Linked DNA regions of Labrenzia sp. VG12. The protein of the gene in region 2 interacts with the protein of the main gene of each other region in a pairwise test. Links are inferred from orthologs where the notes say so. Each region holds a gene or a part of one and is shown on either strand. Other genes may lie near its edges. The genes, in order: dnaE and dnaQ.

What was found.
Region 1: the proteins of dnaQ (region 2) and dnaE interact in binary tests that used the Escherichia coli proteins (3 or more experiments, as listed by UniProt). The link is inferred for Labrenzia sp. VG12 from one-to-one orthologs.

What each region holds. Positions count from the first base shown.
Region 1 is NZ_CP022529.1:1,487,937-1,499,148, reverse strand. The notes cover bases 4,702-8,729. They hold dnaE (DNA polymerase III subunit alpha), read left to right. Parts: upstream 4,702-5,025; coding sequence 5,026-8,529; downstream 8,530-8,729. Other genes in these bases: CHH27_RS06830 (VOC family protein), read right to left, coding at 8,551-8,729. Outside these bases: mce (methylmalonyl-CoA epimerase), read left to right, coding at 1-262; CHH27_RS06855 (DUF1467 family protein), read left to right, coding at 266-556; proS (proline--tRNA ligase), read left to right, coding at 1,097-2,425; CHH27_RS06845 (lipoprotein-releasing ABC transporter permease subunit), read left to right, coding at 2,508-3,812; CHH27_RS06840 (ABC transporter ATP-binding protein), read left to right, coding at 3,824-4,540; more of CHH27_RS06830, read right to left, coding at 8,730-8,952; CHH27_RS28630 (cysteine rich repeat-containing protein), read left to right, coding at 9,179-9,631; CHH27_RS06820 (PhoX family phosphatase), read left to right, coding at 9,952-11,212. UniProt on the Escherichia coli protein: DNA polymerase III is a complex, multichain enzyme responsible for most of the replicative synthesis in bacteria. This DNA polymerase also exhibits 3' to 5' exonuclease activity. The alpha chain is the DNA polymerase catalytic subunit.
Region 2 is NZ_CP022529.1:4,211,262-4,221,353, reverse strand. What follows is about bases 7,185-10,092. They hold dnaQ (DNA polymerase III subunit epsilon), read right to left. Parts: upstream 9,042-10,092; coding sequence 8,328-9,041; downstream 7,185-8,327. Other genes in these bases: CHH27_RS19570 (shikimate dehydrogenase), read right to left, coding at 10,071-10,092; coaE (dephospho-CoA kinase), read right to left, coding at 9,487-10,074; CHH27_RS19585 (DUF4279 domain-containing protein), read left to right, coding at 7,896-8,309; CHH27_RS19590 (aminoglycoside phosphotransferase family protein), read left to right, coding at 7,185-7,865. In the rest of the region: CHH27_RS19635 (DUF2244 domain-containing protein), read right to left, coding at 1-178; nth (endonuclease III), read left to right, coding at 201-1,016; CHH27_RS19625 (GNAT family N-acetyltransferase), read left to right, coding at 1,013-1,561; iron response transcriptional regulator IrrA, read right to left, coding at 1,565-1,984; 3-hydroxyacyl-[acyl-carrier-protein] dehydratase FabA, read left to right, coding at 2,337-2,843; fabB (beta-ketoacyl-ACP synthase I), read left to right, coding at 2,981-4,204; enoyl-ACP reductase FabI, read left to right, coding at 4,215-5,027; CHH27_RS19600 (SH3 domain-containing protein), read right to left, coding at 5,179-5,718; CHH27_RS19595 (D-glycerate dehydrogenase), read left to right, coding at 5,967-6,953; more of CHH27_RS19590, read left to right, coding at 6,975-7,184. UniProt on the Escherichia coli protein: DNA polymerase III is a complex, multichain enzyme responsible for most of the replicative synthesis in bacteria. The epsilon subunit contain the editing function and is a proofreading 3'-5' exonuclease.

The DNA.
Region 1 (11,212 bases), 2.7 Mb from region 2 along the record:
GCCGAATACCAAGATCGAGCTTTTGGAACCCCTCGGGGAAAACTCCCCGATTGCAAAGTTCCTGGAAAAAAATCCGTCCGGGGGCATTCACCATGTCTGTTACGAGGTCGACGACATTCGCGCGGCCCGCGACAAGCTGATGGCAGAAGGTGCGCGCGTGCTCGGCGATGGCGAGCCGAAGATCGGCGCTCATGGCAAGCCCGTGCTGTTCCTGCATCCCAAGGACTTTCTCGGCACGCTGACGGAACTGGAAGAGGCCTGATCAATGTCCGTGGTGTATGCTCTGGCGGTCTTTTTTCTGATCTGGTGGATCGTCCTGTTTGCCATCCTGCCTTTCGGCTTGCGCCGGACCCAGGAAGAGGCCGGGGAGGTGCTGCCCGGTTCCGAGCCGAGTGCTCCGGAACGGCCCCAGTTCCTGAAGGTGATCGTTATCACGACCATCGTCGCGTCCGTGATCTTCACTGCCTATGTGAGCCTCAGAAACTCGGGATTCGGACTGGATGACATTCCGTTTCTGAACCCGCCGGGGAACAGCTACAGCCAGCCGGGAAGCTGATTCCCTGGCCCCGGCCTTTTGCGAGCCAGCCCAAGACGATTTCTGAAAGACTGAAGACAAGAAAAAAGGCAGAGCCGAAGCTCTGCCTTGAATAGTTCCGCGTCTAAATTTGACCCTTGAACCCGTACCGGTCGATTGTTCAACCTGGCCGGGCGGCTGCGGACCGTAAAGGTGCGCCTGAGGGTCCTTCCTCCCAAGACTCAGACCGCGATGTCCTTGAGCCTCCTGACATTTCTGCCAAGGCATCTTGTTGTTATGGGAATGGAACCTAGCTGATTGATTCAGGCTTGTCACCTATTTGTCGTGCACAGCTCAATTTTTTTGCTTGTCTATTTCCTCAGCGGTAATTTCTACTAAATTCTTCGTATTTAGACATGTAATCAATTAGCTGGCAAATGTCAGGAGGGGCCTTGTTTTTTGGCCAATTCGACACGCCGAAATGCAAAACCGGCGCGGAAAATCGCAAAGGGCTTGTTTTTGTGCGCCGCATGCGCTTTGACTGCGCACCAAACAGGCGATGCCAACTTCAAGAGAACCTTCATGCGTCTTTCCCGCTACTTCCTTCCCATCCTGAAAGAAACGCCCAAAGAGGCGGAAATCGTGTCGCACCGGCTGATGCTGCGTGCCGGCATGATCCGCCAGCAGTCAGCCGGTATCTATTCCTGGCTGCCGCTTGGACTGAAGGTGCTGCGCAAGATCGAACGCATCGTTGAGGAAGAGCAGGCAAGGGCAGGGGCCGTGCAGCTGCTGATGCCGACCATCCAGTCGGCGGATCTCTGGCGCGAAAGTGGCCGCTATGATGCCTATGGCAAGGAGATGCTGCGCATCACCGACCGGCATGAGCGCGACATGCTGTTCGGGCCGACCAACGAGGAGATGATCACCGACATCTTCCGCGGCTACGTGCGCTCCTACAAGGACCTGCCGCTCAACCTCTACCATATCCAGTGGAAGTTCCGCGACGAGGTGCGTCCGCGCTTCGGCGTGATGCGTGGCCGCGAGTTCCTGATGAAGGACGCCTATTCCTTCGACCTCGACAAGGAAAGCGCGCGCCATGCCTATAACCGCATGTTTGTCGCCTACCTGCGCACGTTCGAGCGCATGGGTCTGAAGGCCATCCCGATGAAGGCCGATACCGGCCCCATCGGCGGCGACATGAGCCATGAGTTCATCATTCTTGCCGAAACCGGCGAAAGCGAAGTCTTCTGCGACAAGTCGCTCCTGGAGATGCCCACGCCGGCGGAAGACACGGATTTCTTCTCGGATCTGACGCCGATCGTGACCGAGTGGACAACGCCTTACGCCGCCACCGACGAAATGCACGACGAGACGGCCTTTAATGCGCTGCCGGAGGAGACGCGCGTTTCAGCCCGGGGCATCGAGGTTGGCCACATCTTCTATTTCGGCACCAAGTATTCCGAAGCCATGGGCGCGAAAGTCGCCACCGCCGAGGGCACAGAGGTTCCGGTGCACATGGGCTCCTACGGTGTTGGCGTTTCACGCCTTCTTGGTGCCTTGATCGAAGCCAATCATGACGACAACGGAATCATCTGGCCGAAGTCGGTTGCCCCGTTCCATGTCGGGCTGGTCAATCTGAAACCGGGTGATGAGCTGACGGACGCCGCGTCTGAAGACCTTTATGCCAAGCTGGAGGCAGCGGGCATGGAAGTTCTTTACGACGACACCGATACGAGGGCAGGTGCGAAGTTTGCGACGATGGACCTGATCGGCCTGCCTTACCAGGTGGTGGCGGGACCGCGAGGGCTGAAAGACGGCCTTCTTGAAGTCAAGGACCGCGCAACTGGGGAAAAGGAAATGCTTTCCCCGGAAGCCGCCTTGAACAAGCTGACCGCGGCATTGACGGACTAAAGCCATCCGTCGATGCTTTGGCATAGGGATTCGGCGCGTTTTAAACGGCGCGCCGCCGGGGCATGGCTGAAATGGATGGACAATGACAGCGGTAGACACGGCGGATATTGACGACGGTCGCAAGCCGGCGGATACGACGCGCCCTTTTTCTCCCTTCGAATGGATGATTGCCGGCCGCTATCTGAGGTCGCGGCGACGGGAAACCTTTATCTCCGTGATTGCCGGCTTTTCCTTTGCCGGGATTATGCTCGGGGTTGCGACACTGATCATCGTCATGGCGGTGATGAACGGCTTCCGCACGGAGCTGCTTAGCAAGATCCTTGGTATCAATGGGCACATGCTGGTCCAGCCGATCGATTTGCCGCTGACCGACTATGACGTTGTTGCGCCAAAACTCGAAACGGTTCCCGATGTCGTGGCCGCGATGCCGTTTGTCGAAGGTCAGGCGCTTGTGTCCGGACCAGCCGGCAATCTGGGTGCCCTGGTGCGCGGCGTTTATGAAAGCGACATTCGCCGCATGCCGTTGATCGCAAACAATATCCAGCTTGGAACGCTCGACGGCTTTGCCGAAGGCGAGGGTGTTGCGATCGGCACCAACATGGCAGCCCAGCTGGGGCTGACGGTTGGCGACAATATCACCGTGATCTCGCCACGGGGCAGCGTTACCCCGATGGGGGTGACGCCGCGCCTCAAGGCTTACCCGATTACTGCGATCTTCAAGATCGGCATGAGCGAATATGACGCCACCTTCCTGTTCATGCCGCTGGAAGAAGCGCAGGCCTATTTCAACATGGACACCAAGGCGACCGGGATCGAGATCTACGTGGTCGATCCGGACAATGTCGGCGTGATGAAACCGGCGCTTGAAGAGGCAGCCGGTCGCCCCACCTTCGTCACTGACTGGCGTCAGCGCAATGTCACATTCTTTTCCGCCCTGGAAGTGGAGCGGAACGTGATGTTCATCATTCTGTTCCTGATCGTTCTTGTGGCCGCACTCAACATTATTTCGGGCATGATCATGCTGGTGAAGGACAAGGGCAAGGACATCGCCATCTTGCGAACCATGGGTGCAACGCGCGGTGCGATCATGCGGGTGTTCCTCATTACTGGCGCGAGCATCGGCTGCGTCGGAACGTTGGCAGGTTTTGTTCTCGGCCTGGTGGTCTGCCTGAACATTGAAAGCATCCGGCAATTCGTTTCCTGGATGACGACCACGGAGATCTTCTCCGAAGAACTTTATTTCCTGTCGAAACTTCCAGCGGAAATCGACAGCGGCGAAACCATAACGGTCCTTATCATGGCGCTTGGTCTCTCGCTGCTGGCGACCGTCTATCCGGCCTGGCGGGCAGCCCGACTCGATCCTGTCGAAGCACTCAGGTATGAATAGGGAGACGGGAGATGAACATGGCCGTTGACCCGCGACGCACCCCGGGCCTTGCGCCTGCTGCCCTGGAACTGTCTGGCATCACACGCAGTTTCGATGAGGGGGACAGGGAGCTTCATATCCTGAAAGGGGCCAATCTCCGGATCGAGGCCGGCGAGATGGTCGCCCTTGTTGCTGCATCCGGCACCGGCAAATCGACCCTGTTGCACATAGCCGGATTGCTGGAGCGACCGGATGATGGCGATGTTTTCCTCGGTCCGGTCAATTGCTCGGACCTCTCGGATGCCGAGCGCACCGCTATCCGGCGCAATGATATCGGCTTCGTCTACCAGTTCCATCATCTGCTGCCGGAGTTTACCGCGCAGGAAAACATCATGATGCCGCAGATGATCCGCGGCCTGCCGAAAAAGGTGGCGGCGGAGCGGGCGGACGAGTTGCTCAGCTACATGCGGCTCGGCGAGCGCGGCAAACACCGGCCGTCCGAACTTTCCGGTGGTGAACAGCAGCGTGTAGCCGTTGCCCGCGCGGTGGCGAACGCGCCGCGCATCCTGTTGCTGGACGAACCCACCGGCAATCTTGACCCCAAGACTGCGGCCTATGTGTTCGATGCCCTGTCAGCACTGGTGCGTGCTTCAGGCGTGGCGACACTGTTTGCCACCCACAACATGGAGCTTGCCGGGCGTATGGACCGCGCAATCACGCTTCAGGACGGTCTGGTCAAGGACCTTTAGCCGGATCAGATTGCCCGACAATAAAGAAACGCCGACGCTTGTGGCTCCTTCGAGATCCATGATTTCAAAGGGCTGAGTTTGGCGTGAACAAAGCAAAAACGCAAAGATTTCAGAGAATTTGATTTGCCTGCTGGCAAGTGGAACAAAAAGCGCTTGCAAAGGGAACAGAAATGGAACATAGTCCCCTTACGCAAGGCATAAAGCTTGGAGGACGACATGTTCCATATCGCTCGTGATTTTGCCGCATTCGGGTCTCTCGTCTGCTTCTGCACCACGCTCGCCGTCTGGGGCGACGTGCTGTTTTCCGTTCACTAAGATCCTGCCGTTGTCTATGAGCGTGCTTCCGAGGCGCTCCTTTCGCCGTGCCACGTGCAAGAGCTTGCCGGTGAAAAGAACAGCGGGGACGACGGCTCTGTCATCTCGACAGACGTCCATGAAACAGCTTCACTGAAAAGCTGATTCCTGGAAGATGTCGTAGGTGCGCTATGTCCGGCTCTGTTGCCGATCCTTCTCGTGAAAATGGTGCCGGTGTGCCTGATGGCGGTGGTCAGGCGGGGCCGGGCTATGTCCATCTGAGAGTGCACTCGGCATTGTCGCTGCTGGAAGGCGCGCTGCCGATCAAGAAACTTCTGGATCTGGCGGCGGCTGACAACCAGCCGGCCCTGGCGATTGCCGATACGAACAATCTCTTTGGTGCTCAGGAGTTTGCCGGCAAGGCCTGGGGAAGTGGCATTCAGCCGATCACGGCCTGCCAGCTGTCGGTGTTCTTTGATGATGGTCTGGAAGGCGCGCGCAAGGGAGAGCCTGTCCTTGCGGATGTTGTCGTGATTGCCATGACGGAAGCCGGTTACGGCAACCTCATGGAACTGACCTCGCGGGCCTTCCTGGATACAGAGACCGGTCTGCGGCCCCATGTTTCGGCGCAGTATCTCCTGTCCAAGTCCGATGATGTGATCGTGTTGACCGGAGGCGTCTCGGGACCTGTCGGCGCGGCCTTGCTGGCGGGCCGAAAGGACCTGGCCGAGACCCGGCTTCGAACCCTTGCAGACGCGTTTTCCGGCCGGTGTTACGTCGAGATCCAGCGTCACGGCATGGAAGCCGAGCGCAAGACCGAGGACGCGTTTCTGGCCCTTGCCTATGAGCTTGACCTGCCAATCGTTGCAACCAACGAGGCGTTTTTTCCCAAGCGTGAGGACTATGAAGCCCACGACGCCCTGATCTGTATATCCGAAGGGCGGGTTCTGATAGAGGATGACCGGCGCAGGCTGACGCCGGAACACTATTTCAAGAGCCGGGCCGAAATGTGCGCACTGTTCGCGGACCTGCCGGAGGCTCTGGCGTCGACGGTCGAGATTGCCCGTCGCTGCAGCTTTCGCCCGCTCAAGCGGGCACCGATCCTGCCGCGTTTTGCAGGCGCCGATGCTGATCCGGAAGAAGCGGAACGCGCGGAATCGGCCGAGCTGATGCGCCAGGCCCGCGAAGGCCTGCAGGCGCGTCTTGATGCCCACGGCCTGGCGCCGGGGCTTGAGGAAAAGGATTACTGGGAACGGCTGGACTATGAGACCGGCATCATCGAACGGATGAAATTCCCGGGTTACTTCCTGATCGTTGCCGACTTTATCAAGTGGGCGAAGGCACATGACATCCCGGTCGGGCCGGGTCGCGGTTCCGGTGCCGGGTCGCTGGTGGCCTGGGCACTCACGATTACCGACCTGGACCCGATGCGCTTTTCGCTGCTGTTCGAGCGCTTTCTCAATCCGGAACGTGTGTCGATGCCGGATTTCGATATCGACTTCTGCCAGAGCCGGCGTGAAGAGGTCATTCGTTACGTCCAGGAAAAATACGGCCGCCAGCAGGTGGCGCAGATCATTACCTTTGGATCGCTTCAGGCCCGGGCCGTTCTGCGCGACGTTGGCCGCGTGTTGCAGATGCCTTACGGCCAGGTCGACCGTCTGTGCAAACTGGTGCCGGCAAACCCCGCCAATCCGGTCACACTGGGGCAGGCGATCGAGGATGAACCGCGCCTGCGCGAAGCGGCAAGGGAAGAGGAGATCGTCGAGCGTCTGCTCGGCATGGCGCAGAAGCTGGAAGGGCTTTACCGTCACGCCTCGACCCACGCGGCCGGCGTGGTGATCGGTGACCGCCCGCTGGAACAGCTCGTGCCGCTCTATCGCGATCCGCGGTCCGACATGCCGGTCGCCCAGTTCAACATGAAGATGGTCGAGGAGGCCGGGCTTGTTAAGTTCGACTTTCTCGGGCTGAAAACGCTGACCGTGATCGACACGGCCGTGAAACTGATCGAACGGCGCGGGATTAACGTGGATGTCGCCGGCCTGCCCATCGACGATCTGAAGACCTATGAACTTCTCGCGCGCGGCGAGACGTTTGGTGTGTTCCAGCTGGAAAGTCAGGGCATGCGCCGGGCCATCGCCGGTATGAAACCGGACCGGTTCGAGGACATCATTGCGCTTGTGGCACTCTACCGGCCAGGGCCGATGGAAAACATTCCGGTCTATAACGCGGTGAAACACGGCGAACAGGAGCCGGACTGCCTGCATCCGCTGCTGGAGCCGATCCTGATGGAGACGAATGGCATCATCGTCTACCAGGAGCAGGTGATGCAGATCGCGCAGGTTCTGTCCGGTTATTCGCTTGGTGAAGCTGACCTTCTGCGCCGCGCGATGGGCAAGAAGATTGCCGCTGAAATGGAAGTCCAGCGGGCGCGTTTTGTCGACGGCGCCGTTGAGCGCGGCATCAACAAGACCCAGGCGGGAACGATCTTCGACCTGGTGGCCAAATTTGCCAACTACGGCTTCAACAAGTCGCACGCGGCCGCCTATGCGCTGGTTTCCTATCACACGGCCTGGCTGAAGGCGAACCACCCTGTGGAGTTCATGGCTGCGTCCATGACGCTGGATCTCGGCAACACCGACAAGCTGGGCGATTTCCGCCAGGAAGCCCGGCGCATGGGCATCGAGATCGTGCCGCCGTCGATCAACAGATCTCAGGTCTATTTCGACGTCGCCGATGGCCAGATCCTTTACGCCATGGGCGCCATCAAGGGGGTCGGTGAGCAGGCGGTCGAACACATCGTCGAAGTAAGGGGCGACACGCCGTTCAAGAGCCTCGGGGATTTTGCGCGGCGGATTTCACCAAGGGCGCTCAACAAGCGTACGCTTGAAAACTTGGTGGCCGCCGGCGCCTTCGATGAACTGGAGCCCAGCAGAGCCAAGGTGTTCGAGGGCCTTGACCGGATCATGGGTCTGGCACAGCGCAGCGAGGAAAACAGGACGCTCGGGCAGGACGAGCTCTTTGGCGGCAGCGACAGCGAGGAACCGCTTCAGCTCGACGAGGTCCATGGCTGGACCAACGAGGAAAAGCTGCAGCGCGAACATGCAGCCATCGGCTTTTATCTCTCGGCACACCCGATCGACGAATACGCGTCGGTCCTGAAGAAGATGCGGGCGCAGCCCTGGACGCAATTTGCCGAAGCGGTCAAACAGGGGGCTTCTCACGGCCGGCTGGCCGGCACCGTTGTGTCGATGCAGGAACGCAAGACCAAGAGCGGCACACGTATGGGCATTGCCCGGCTCTCCGACGCCACCGGGCAATACGAGGCGCTGCTGTTCCGGGAGAAGCTGGAACAGTTCCGGGATGTGTTGCAGGCCGGGCGTTCGGTTATCGTTCTTGTGGGCGCGGACATGCGCGATGACGAGCCGTCCTTGCGCATCGAGCAGGTCGACCCGATCGACAAGATGGCTGCGCGGCTTCAAAAGAGCATGCGCGTCTTCGTGCGCGACGAGCGCCCGATCCAGAGCCTCGCCAAACAGCTTCAGGTGCGTGGTGAGGGCGATGTCACCGTGATCGTGCTTCTGGAGAACGGCGCGCGTGAAGTCGAGGTCAAGCTTCCAGGCAGATTCCGATTGTCTCCGGAAATCGCTGGGGCGCTGAAGGCGGTTCCGGGCGTTACGGACGTTCAGTTGGCCTGACGACTGCCGAGCGCCGGTTCGCTATTGGCCAGCAGCCCAGATGATTTCAAGACGGATGCCGCCGGGTTCGGCAAACATCATGTGCTTGCGCGGACCATTGCCAAGTGGTTCCGGGCCGAATTCGATCGTCACCCCGGGCCAGGCCTCTATCTTGCCGGCGAGTGCATTCAGATCGTCTTCCGTTTCGACTTCAAGGGCAACGTGGTGCAGGCCGATATTGGCTTTCCGGTCAAAATCCGTCTTCGGCGCTGTCCGGTCCGCCTGCCAGAGCGTCAGCCTGGCTGAACCGTCAGAGACGGTCGTGCGGGGGTAGCTGTCGTCCCGGGCCAGCAGTTTCCAGCCAAGCAACTCGGTGAAAAAGGCCGTAGTCTGATCGAGATCGCGGACGGTGAGGCCAAGATGATTGATGCCTTTGGTGATCAAGGGAAGTTTCCAGTCCTGTGGTTGTCAGTGCTTATCGGTAAAAATGCCAAGGCAATGCGTCAAGTGGTGCCTGGTTTATCCCGAGGACGGCCCATTGGCTTTCGGTCGTCAGCAAGCCTGACGGAGAAGATTTGAACCGCAAGCTTCCGTAACGTAATCTGATGCGCTACGATACGTTCCTGAAGCTTCTGGCTGGGGGCCATTGCATCTTGCGAGGTGACAACGGATGGCTGGCAGGTTCAAGCAAGCAATGTTTGGCGCTGCGATTCTCGTTGCGGCGATGGCGACACCGAGCGGTAACGCGCACGCAAGTTCTCTCATGACGGCCTGCAAGGTGGATGTCGCTTCCCTGTGCAATGGGGTCAAGGAAGGGCAGGGCCGAATTTCGGCCTGCCTGTTTGCGCATGGCAACAAGATTTCAGGTGCCTGCAAACCGGAACTTACAAAGGTCACGCGCAGCGGAACCTTCAAGCGAATGGTGCCAGCCGGCTTGAACGCTCTGAAGGGGACGGAGCGAGACTCGAAGTTCCGGGAAATTTGCGCGAGGGACATTCGGTCTCATTGCGGCGGGATCGGTTCGGCGACGGACAGGATCCTGGCATGCCTCTACGCCTGGTCCGGCCGGATCGGCAAACCTTGCCAAGCAGAAGCCAGGGCGATTTTGTCCGGAAGGCATTAAGTCGATGAAAAATATGTAACATGACGAATGCGGGGAGGTGGGCTAAACCTCTTGTGACTGTTGCAGGTGGGGGGAAACTTGATGGCATCACAGCCTCTTTGCGCCTGCCCGAAGGCCCGATTTCACGGCTGCCGTCATCAAACCTAAAAATGCGGATACTACCGTACCGGTATCGTGAGGCCCGGTTCGACGGGCGCCACGTGTAACCCGCAACAAACGGGTTGCCTGATCGAAGGTTGTGAGTTGACGCGCCTATCGTTAAGGTGGCGCTTGTAAACACATTAGCCAGCTAATCTTCAGTGAGCCAGTGAGTGAAATTCATGAAAGACACCGAGAACCACACGCTCTCGTTCGATGAATTCGACGAAAAGATCAACCCGCGCCCCGAGGAGTGCGATTTCGACCGGATCGTTGAAGCGGCATTGAGCCGCCGCGGCTTCCTGGGCGGCGTTCTGGCGTTCGGCAGCTTTGCCGCAGTTGGAGGCAGCCTGGTGCCGGGAGTTGCAAAGGCAGCATCCGACCGCTTTGCCTTCGATCAGATCGGCACATCCGTTGCCGACGACGTTGTGGTTCCGGCCGGCTACAAGGCCGAGATCCTTGTGCGCTGGGGGGACCCGATGTGGTCCGACGCACCGGAATTCGATCATGCGACCCGCGGCACGGCTGCCAGCCAGGAGCGCGCCTTTGGCGACAACACTGACGGTATGGACGTCTTCTCGCACAACGGCAAGACGCTTCTGGTGGTCAACAACGAATACACCAACCGGGACATTCTCTGGGGCAACAATCCGGATGCAAAACCGGCATCGGACGATGACATTGCCAAGGGCATGATGGCGCATGGTGTGTCGGTTGTCGAAATCGCCAACACCGACGGCAAGTGGCATATTGTCAAGGACAGCCCCTACAATCGCCGCATTACGCCGAAGACGGAAATGGCGATTACCGGACCGGCTGCCGGCCACGACCTGATGAAAACCGATGCAGACCCGAACGGCACCAAAACGCTCGGTACCTGGAACAACTGCGGCAACGGCACGACGCCTTGGGGGACTTATCTGGCCTGTGAAGAAAACTTCAATGGCTACTTCTCCTCCAGCGAAGACGTTCAGGACGACAATCCCAAGTCCATCACACCGGCCATGAAGCGCTACGGCGTCAACACGAGCGACTGGGGCTATGGCTGGGCAAAGATCGATGAGCGGTTCGATGTTGCCAAACATCCCAACGAGCCGAACCGGGTAGGTTATGTTGTCGAGATCGACCCGACCGACCCGACGTCCACGCCGAAAAAACGCACTGCCCTTGGCCGCTTCAAGCATGAAAACGCCGAAGCCGTCGTCAACAATGACGGCCGCGTTGTCATCTACATGGGCGACGACGAACGAGGCGAATTCCTCTACCGCTATGTCTCCGACGGCGTTTATGCGCCGGGTGTCGACACCAATGAGCTGATGGAAAAGGGAACGCTCTCCGTTGCCAAGTTCAACGCGAATGGCACGGGAACCTGGGTGGCACTGACCCCCGAATCCACCGGCATGGCATCTCAGGCCGAGATCCAGATCCATACCCGCCAGGCAG
Region 2 (10,092 bases):
CGCCAATGCTCAGGAACACGATCCCGGAGACAAAACAGATCAGGCCGAAACAGATCATCAGGATCAGGAAACCATTCGGGCCAAGAGACCGGTGTGGCGTCAGCACGGCTGTAAAAAACGGCCGGTTGCGCCGCTCAAAATCGTCCTCCGGCTCGGGTTTCGGATTGTTCTCGCTCATGAGGTCTGATTATAGAGAGAACATGAGCCAAGCAAAGAGCCCCGCCGCCGCCAAGGCATCCAAACGCCCCGCCTCGAAAGCCAAGCCAAAACGGAAAGCGCCCTCCGTGGACAATCCGGGCAGGGTCCTGAAACGGTCTCGCTATTCCAAGGCCGAGACCTACGCCATTTTCCAGCGCTTTCATGCCGACAATCCGGAACCGGAAGGCGAACTTGACTATGTCAACGCCTATACGCTGCTGGTCGCCGTGGTCCTGTCGGCACAGGCAACCGATGTCGGTGTCAACCGGGCAACCAAACACCTGTTCGAGATTGCCGACACACCTGAGAAGATGGTCGCGCTGGGCGAAGACAAGGTGCGCGAGGAAATCCGCACCATCGGTCTTTTCAAGACCAAGGCCAAGAACGTCATTCTCCTGTCCGAACAGCTGATCAGAGATCATGGCGGCGAGGTTCCGGAAGACCGCGAAGCGCTGGAAAAGCTGCCCGGCGTCGGCCGCAAGACCGCCAATGTGGTGCTGAACATCTTTTTCGGGCATCCGACCATTGCCGTCGACACCCACCTTTTCCGCCTCGGCAACCGTATCGGCATCGCACCGGGCAAGACGCCACTGGATGTCGAAAAGGCGATGGAAAAGGCGGTGCCCAAGGAGTTTTCCCTGCATGCCCACCACTGGCTGATCCTGCATGGGCGCTACATCTGCAAGGCGCGCAAACCGGAATGCCGGCGCTGCGTCATCTACGATCTCTGCCGCAGCCCGGAAAAGGAACCTTTCGACGCCGTTCCGGAGATCGCTCTTCGCACCAAAGCCCAGATCGACAAGGAGAGCGCCGCGTGACCTTTCCGCTTGGACCTTTTCCGACCAGCGAACGCCTGCGTTTCCGCCTGCCGTCTCCCAACGATGCCGTTTTTTACCAAACGCTGATGAGTGAGCCCGACTACAAGCGGTTCATCCATGACTACGGAATTGACAGCCCGGAAGACGCGGCCACCTACATCAAGTCAAAGTCGCTGGTCCGGTTTGCCGCCCAGGGCGTTGGGCTGTGGCTGGTGGAATTGAAGGAGACGGGTGAACCGATCGGCGTCTGCGGTCTGGTGGTGCGCAAGGAGCTGAAATACCCGGATCTCGGATTTGCCTTTCTGTCCTGTCACCGCGGCAAGGGATATGGACGGGAAGCCGGCCAGGCTGTTCTGGATTTTTCCGCAGGTGAACTCAACTTGCGCACTCTTTGCGCGATCACCCATCCGGACAATGACCGCTCCGCCAACCTGCTGCTCAAACTGGGGTTTGAGCCCAGCGGACAGCGCCATCTGGAGGAGATCGGCTCCACCGCCAACTACTATGTCTGGAAACTGCGCTACGTCGAAGCCGGTCTCGGCTGACGGTCAGCGCTTTTCGCGCACCCGGACAACCACATCGACACGCACGACTTCCATGCCTTCCGGTGCTTCCGGCAGGCTGCCGATGCCAACACCTTCGCCCGGAATGTCGATCACCCGGTTTTCGCCTTCAATGAAGAAGTGGTGGTGATCGGAGGTGTTGGTGTCGAAATAGGTCTTGTTGCCATCGATCGCGACTTCACGCAGAAGCCCGACTTCGGTGAACTGGTGCAGCGTGTTGTAGACGGTTGCCAGCGAGACCGGCACGTTGGCGGCCACGGCTTCCTCATGGAGCAACTCGGCGGAGATATGACGGTCGCCCTTCGAATAGAGCAGTTCCGCCAGGGATACACGTTGGCGTGTCGGCCGCAGACCCGCTGTCCGCAGCATGCCGGTCACATCCTTGCCGGCAATTTCTGATGCCATGTGTGTTGTCATTCCGTTCCGATCCAGGTCTTCAAACACGGTTTTGTGGGCGCAATCAGCGCGCGGCAAGCTTGTTTTCCGGCCGCGTTTCCACGATCATGGGCCTATATCTGCCATTTCTTGCACCCAAGATGCAAGTTTTAAACGACAGGTCCGATCCGGCAAGGGAGGCCGGACAACGTCACGGATAATGCTGAAATCGAGTAAAAGACCGGAAAAACCCAGCAACTTCGCGCAAGTGACATCTTTCGGTCATGGTTCCCCTGTGGTAGGAAGGCGCCGCAATCGAACCGAAAACAAACCAATCCGGCCCTTGTCTGAACGCGGGCGGGACACAAAAAACGGATCCTGAATGACCGAGCGCCGCTCCAGCTACGATTATGAAGACCTGCTCGCCTGCGGCCGCGGCGAGCTGTTTGGCCCGGGCAACGCACAATTGCCGCTGCCGCCGATGCTGATGTTCGACCGGATCACCGATATCTCGGAAACCGGCGGTGAGTATGACAAGGGATATGCCCGCGCCGAGTTCGACATCAAGCCGGACCTCTGGTTCTTCCCGTGTCACTTCCAGGGCAATCCGATCATGCCGGGCTGCCTCGGACTGGACGCCCTTTGGCAGCTGACCGGCTTTCACCTTGGCTGGCAGGGTCTGGAAGGCAAGGGCATGGCGCTCTCGACCGGCGAAATCAAGTTCAAGGGCATGGTCACGCCGGACGTCAAGCTGGTTGAATACGGCATCGACTTCAAGCGGGTCATGAAGGGCCGTCTGGTGCTGGGCATTGCCGATGGCTGGCTGAAAGCCGACGGTGAACAGATCTACAAGGCAACCGACCTGCGCGTGGGCCTGTCAAAAGTCTGACACCCATTCGCATGATCGACTGTTTCGCCGGCGCTTCTTTCTGATTGGAAGCGCCGGTTTGCATATTACATACAGGCCGGCAGGCTGCTGAACTCCTTGAAGCCATGCCGTGCCGGATAAGACCATAGGAGTCCGCAATGAGACGCGTTGTCGTCACCGGTCTGGGAATCGTATCTTCCATCGGATCAAACGCACAGGAAGTGCTGGCCAGCCTCAGGGAAGGCAAATCGGGCATCAGCTTTGCTCCGGATTACGCCGAACACGGCTTCCGCAGCCAGGTGCACGGCATGCCGAATGTCGATATTCCCTCGCTGATCGACAAGCGTCAGCTGCGGTTCATGGGCGATGGTGCCGCCTATAACTACATCTCCATGGAGCAGGCGATCGCCGATTCCGGGCTTGAGGAGAGCGATATCTCCAACACCCGCACCGGCCTGATCATGGGCTCCGGTGGGCCGTCCACCAAGAACCTGTTCCAGGCGCACCAGATCGTTCTGGAAAAGGGCGCACCCAAGCGCATGGGCCCGTTCATGGTGACCCGCGGCATGAGCTCGACCAACTCTGCCTGCCTGGCAACACCGTTCAAGATCAAGGGCATCAACTATTCCATCACCTCGGCCTGCTCGACCTCCGCGCACTGCATCGGGGCAGCCACCGAACAGATCCAGTTCGGCAAGCAGGACGTGATGTTTGCCGGTGGCGGCGAGGAACTCGACTGGACCCTGTCCTGCCTGTTCGACGCCATGGGCGCCATGTCTTCCAAATATAACGACACCCCGGAAACAGCTGCCCGTGCCTATGACGCAACCCGCGACGGTTTTGTCATTGCCGGTGGTGGTGGTGTTGTCGTTCTGGAGGAACTGGAACACGCCAAGGCCCGTGGCGCGAAAATCTATGCCGAAGTCACCGGCTATGCCGCCAATTCCGACGGCTACGACATGGTGGCCCCGTCCGGGGAAGGCGGCGAGCGCTGCATGCGTCTTGCCATCGAAACCCTTGGCGATCGCAAGGTCGACTACATCAACACGCACGGCACCTCGACCCCGGTCGGCGATGTCGGCGAGATCGAGGCGATCCGCCGGGTCTTCGGCGAAAACCAGCCGCCGGCGTCCTCGACCAAGTCGCTCACCGGCCACAGCCTGGGCGCGACCGGTGTCCAGGAAGCGATCTATTGCCTCCTGATGCTGCAGAACGATTTCATCACGGCCTCGGCCAATGTGAACGAACTCGATCCGGCCCTGAAGCCGGAGGAAATCGTCACTGAGCGGGTCGACAATGCCGGCCTCGACACGGTCCTTTCCAACAGCTTCGGCTTCGGCGGCACCAACGCCTCGCTTGCGCTGTCGCGCTATCACGGTTGAGGAGCTTTGAATGTCTGAACTGATGAAGGGCAAACGCGGCCTGATCATGGGCGTTGCCAACGATCACTCCATTGCCTGGGGGATCGCCAAGACCCTTGCCGATCACGGCGCCGAACTTGCCTTCACCTATCAGGGTGAAGCTTTCGGCAAACGCGCCAAGCCGCTCGCTGACTCCGTCGGCTCGAATATCCTCGTCCCGTGCGATGTGGAAGACGTTGCCTCGGTCGACGCGGTGTTTGATCGTCTCAAGGAAGACTGGGGCAGCATCGACTTCCTGGTGCACGCCGTGGCCTTTTCCGACAAGTCGGAGCTGCGCGGCAAATATGCCGACACCACGCGGGAAAACTTCACCCGCACCATGATGATCTCCTGCTTCTCCTTCACGGAGATCGCCAAGCGCGCAGCAGCCATCATGCCGAATGGCGGTTCGCTGGTCACGCTGACCTATGGCGGCTCGACCAAGGTCATGCCGAACTACAACGTCATGGGCGTTGCCAAGGCGGCCCTGGAATCCTCTGTCCGTTACCTGGCCGTGGACTATGGCGAACAGAACATCCGTGTGAATGCGATCTCCGCCGGCCCCGTGCGCACTTTGGCAGGGTCCGGTGTTTCGGACGCCCGGCTGATGTTCAACTTCCAGAAGCGCAATTCGCCGCTTTGCCGGACCGTTTCCCTCGACGAAATCGGCGGAACCGGCCTCTATCTGCTGTCGGACCTGTCCGGCGGCGTCACCGGCGAAGTGCATTTTGTCGACAGCGGCTACAACATCATGTCCATGCCACGCCTCGAAGAGCTGAAGGCTCAGGAAGTCAAGGCAGACTGAAGCTGCTGACTGGCTGGAATCGAAAAAGGCGGCCGACTGGCCGCCTTTTTTTATTTGTCCCGGTCTCAGCTAACGCCGAACCGGGATGACAAGGAGAGGAAGATGCTCAAACAGCCAATTCACAGGCTCGAGAAAGTCACTGCTTCCCCGATCAGTCCTCCAGGGTCTCGTCGGGATAAACGCCGAAGAGACGCGTCTGGTCGAGCCAGCCGTCGTAATTGTCGCCATTGACCCGGCACCAGCCACCGGCACATTCGGTGATGGATGTCAGGACGAAGGGTTCCAGTTCGGCGACAATATTGGCATCGGACCGGGACCGGGCACGCAGCGGTGTCAGATTGGACTTTTCCCAGGGCGTGATCAGGGCCGTCCGGCGGCCCGACAGGAGCGAGTGGAACACCCAGCCGGTCTTGCCTTCCCAGTCACGGATCTGGCGCCAGTTTTCGAACTCCTGGATGATTTCCACCGGCAAACCGGACTGGACGAATGTCCAGGCAATCTTGTGTTCCCGGGACGGGCCGATGCGCACGTTCACCCGGTCGGATTTGAGGCTGACAAAGCGCGGCAACGGCAAATCGGTGGCCCGGGTTCCGTTTCCCTGCGCCCAGGCGGAAGCCGGCACGGCGGCAAGCCCGACCACAAATGCCATGAGACACAGAAAGAGCCGGGTCGCTGCGTACGTAGAAGCCATTATGTCCGGTTGTCCAATTGTTATTGATCGCTGTTCTGAGGCAAAGCTGTAGCGAATAATTTGCGTGAAAACCAGCGTTGGCAATTCCTTCGGCTGGGAAAGCGCGGCGAATGAAACCGATCCCTTGTTTCTGCCGGACCATCTGGTAAGGAAAAGGGTATGGTCTCTTCCGCTCGCGTCACGCGCGGCGTCAAAGTGGTCCCGTTGAGGTTAACAGAACCTTAACGAAGCGCGAAAGGCAGTTTGGTATGGCGAAAAAGAAGCCTGTCGTTGTTGTCACCCGGAAACTTCCGGAAGTGGTCGAAACGCGGATGCGCGAACTTTTCGAAACGCGACTCAATGAAAATGACAGGCCCTTCAGCCAGGCCGAGCTGGTCGAAGCCGTGCGAACGGCCGATGTGCTGGTGCCGACGGTGACCGACCGAATCGATTCGTCCGTCCTGTCTCAGGCCGGCGAAAATCTCAAGCTGATCGCCAATTTCGGCAATGGTGTCGACAATATCGACGTTGTCAGCGCCAACAACCGCGGCATCAATGTCACCAACACGCCGGGTGTCCTGACCGAAGACACTGCCGACATGACCATGGCGCTGATCCTGGCCGTGCCGCGGCGTCTTGCCACAGGCATCAAGGCAATTGAGTCCGGCGATTGGGCCGGCTGGTCGCCAACCTGGATGCTGGGCCACCGGATCTGGGGCAAACGCCTCGGCATCATCGGCATGGGCCGCATCGGACAGGCCGTTGCCCGCCGCGCCAAGGCTTTCGGCATGTCGATCCATTATCACAACCGCCGCCGCCTGCCGGAAGGTGTCGAAGAAGACCTGGAAGCCACCTATTGGGAGAGCCTCGACCAGATGCTGGCGCGCATGGACGTGGTATCAATCCACTGCCCGCACACGCCGGGCACGTTCCATCTCCTGTCCGCCCGCCGGCTGAAGCTCCTGAAACAGGATGCCTATGTGGTCAACACGGCCCGCGGCGAGGTCATGGACGAAAACGCACTCATCCGGATGATCGAAGGCGGGGAGCTGGCGGGAGCCGGTCTCGACGTTTTCGAACACGAGCCTGCGGTCAACCCGAAGCTGGTCAAGCTGGAAAACGTGGTGCTGCTGCCGCATATGGGCTCTGCCACCATCGAGGGCCGTATCGAGATGGGCGAGAAGGTCATCATCAACATCAAGACCTTCATGGACGGCCACCGTCCGCCGGACCGCGTCCTGCCATCCATGCTCTGAGCATCGAAAAGATCTTCAGGCATGACAGAGCCCGGCGAAACGAATTGCTTCGTGTACCCGGCGTCCTTGTCATGGCTGGAAAAACGGGAAGACGGCCGCAATTGGCTGAAATGCCTGCCGGACCTGCTTGCGCAGTGTCGCGACAGGTTTCAGCTGCAGCAGGTTGGGGATCCGTTTTCAAGTGGCAATGTGTCTTACGTTCTGCCCGCTAAACGTCACGGAGCCGACGCGGTCCTGAAACTGCAATTTCCAGATCGGGAATGCCGGTTTGAAGCGGACGCATTGAAGCACTGGGACGGCCAGGGCGCGATCCGGCTGCTTGACCACGCGCCTGACCTGAATGCCATGCTTCTGGAACGTTGCCGGCCCGGGCAATTTCTGGCCGATGATCCTGACGTCGATCCTTTGGCCGTTCTCTCAGGGCTGCTGAAAAACTTGCTGAAACCGGCCGGCCCACCCTTTACGCGCCTTTCAGAAGAAGCAGCGCTCTGGCGAAACAGCCTGGAAAGCGATTGGGAAGATGCGGGAAGACCCTGTGAGCGGCGTCTGGTGGACGCTGCCATGGCGGCGGCCTCGGACCTGCCGAAAGATGAAACCGATCTGGTGCTGCTCCACCAGGATCTCCACGGTCACAACGTCCTGTCCTCAGAACGGAGTGGGTGGCTTGCGATCGATCCGAAGCCCCTGGTCGGCGACCCGGCCTTTTCCTTAAGCCCGATCGTCAGAAGCTTCGAATTCGGACACAGCAAAAACGCAGCGCTTTACCGGCTGGACAGACTGTCGGAAGAGCTTGGCCTTGACCGCGAACGGGCACGGCACTGGACCATTGCCCAGACCATGGCCTGGGCCTTTTCCAGCGACTATTCCGAGCGGCATTTCGAGACGGCGCGGTGGTTGCTCGGCGCCAATTGATCAAAACGCAATACCAATTGAGGCATCACCTTGCCGGTAATCAGTGAATCAAGAACAAGACTTTGGATCAAAGGAGATGATCTCGTCCCGGAAGAGATATCCCGCCTGCTGGAACAAAAACCGGACAGGACCCATCAAAAAGACGAAGTGGTGCTGACGGCACTCGGGCGAAAGCGAACTGCAAAGACAGGCTTTTGGGAAATCTGCGCCGACAATTGCAGACCTGAAAATCTAGACGCCCAAATCCGTGACCTTCTTGCCGCTTTAACTCAAGACACCGCCGTCTGGAGAGAAATTTCAGGACGTTTTCAGATCAGTATTTGCAGTAGTCTGTTTCTGGAGGAAACGATGGGCGGCTTTGATCTCAGCCCTGAGACCATTCAAATGCTGGGAGTGCGGGGCATCGGCCTGGATGTTGACATCTTGGGCACAAGCGACGAGTGACCAGAACGGACAAGCCCGTCAGCCGCCGTATTTCGCCCAAAGCGCCTTTTCGCCCATGCCTTCAAGGAAAGCCTTGTGGGCCTCGAATTCGCTTTCAAGGGCCGGCCGTTTCAGAGGCGTCGGCCGCGGGCGGGCGTTGAAGGTGCCGAGTTCGCCGGGTTCGGTCGAACCGCTTGCCGAAGACGTGTCCTCTTCCTCCGGCATCAGGCCAAGACCCCTTTGCCGTCCGCCGATCAGCTCCAGGTAAACTTCTGCCAGAATTTCCGCATCGAGCAACGCGCCGTGTTTGACACGCTTGGAATTGTCGATGCCATAGCGCGAACACAGCGCATCGAGGGAATTGGGTCCGCTTGGCCGCTTGCGCCGGGCCATGTCCAGCGTGTCGAGCACCTGGTCGTTGGAAATCGTCCGCCGTCCCGCGCGCTCCAGCTCCATGTTGATGAAGCCCATGTCAAAGGCGGCATTGTGGATGACCAGTGTCGCATCACCGACAAATTCGAGAAATTCATCGGCAACCTGCTCAAACAGGGGCTTGTCTCTCAGAAACTCTTCCGAAAGGCCGTGCACCTTGAAGGCCTCTTCCGGCATGTCGCGCTGCGGGTTGATATAGACGTGATAGACATTTCCGGTCGGAATATGATTGATCAGCTCCACGCCGCCGATTTCGACCAATCGGTCGCCGCCGCGCGGATTCAGTCCTGTTGTTTCCGTATCGAAGGAAATTTCGCGCATTTGTCTGCCTTTTGCCTCTTCGATTTACTGTGCAGGTTAGCCGTGAGGAGACAAGGGGACGGGCCGGTTTTCCACGGTGTTCGGGGAAATTCAGGTTAAACAGAGCTGCTACTTGCCACAGCGTCATCCTGAGAAGGACCGCAAGGTCCGGTCCGCGGCAAGCTCCCAACAAGTGGCCCGTCCTTCGAGACGCCGCTAACGCGGCTCCTCAGGATGACGACAGTGGTGGCCGGGGCGAATGCTTCACTCACATTTGTCATTCCCGCGAAAGCGGGAAACCAGGAATCCGTGAGGTTAGATTTCAATTTTTAGAGCCGATTCATGAGGTTACTGGGTCCCCGCTTTCGCGGGGATGACAATAGACAGGGCGAGTTCGGGCCAGACACTCAGTATGACGTTGGTGGGTGAAGCGCGGCTGAGTTGCAAACAACTCGGCCAAAGCGTTCTAACAACAGCCGGCCAGCGCTTTAAGTATCGCCCGGACCTGCCGCTGTGCTGGGCCCATGCCGAGGCCGGTGTCCACCAGGAAGTGGGCGCGTTTCCGTTTTTCCGCATCCGGCATCTGCTTGGACAGGATCGCCTCGAACCGCTCCTTCGTCATGTCGGGCCGTGCAAGGACACGCTGTCGCTGGATCTCGGCGTCCGCGGTCACCACCACGATCACGTCGACCCGCCTTTCACCGCCTGCTTCAAACAGGAGCGGGATATCCATCATCACATGGCGGCGGCGGTCCGCGCGGGCCTTGTCAAGAAAGGCCTGCTCCTCCTCACGTACCAGCGGGTGCACGATGCTTTCCAGCTTTTTCATCGCTTCCGGTTGGCCCAGCACATGCGGGGAGAGCAGCTGGCGGTCGACCCTGCCGTCCCGAACCGTTCCCGGGAATGCAGCTTCCACGAGGGGAGCCGCCCGCCCGGCATACAGCATATGCACCGTTGCATCCGCGTCATGAACGGGCACACCTTCAGCGGCAAACATCTTGGCCGTTGTCGATTTGCCCATGCCGATGGAGCCGGTAAGGCCGATCCGGATCACGCGGTCACTCCAAGATCG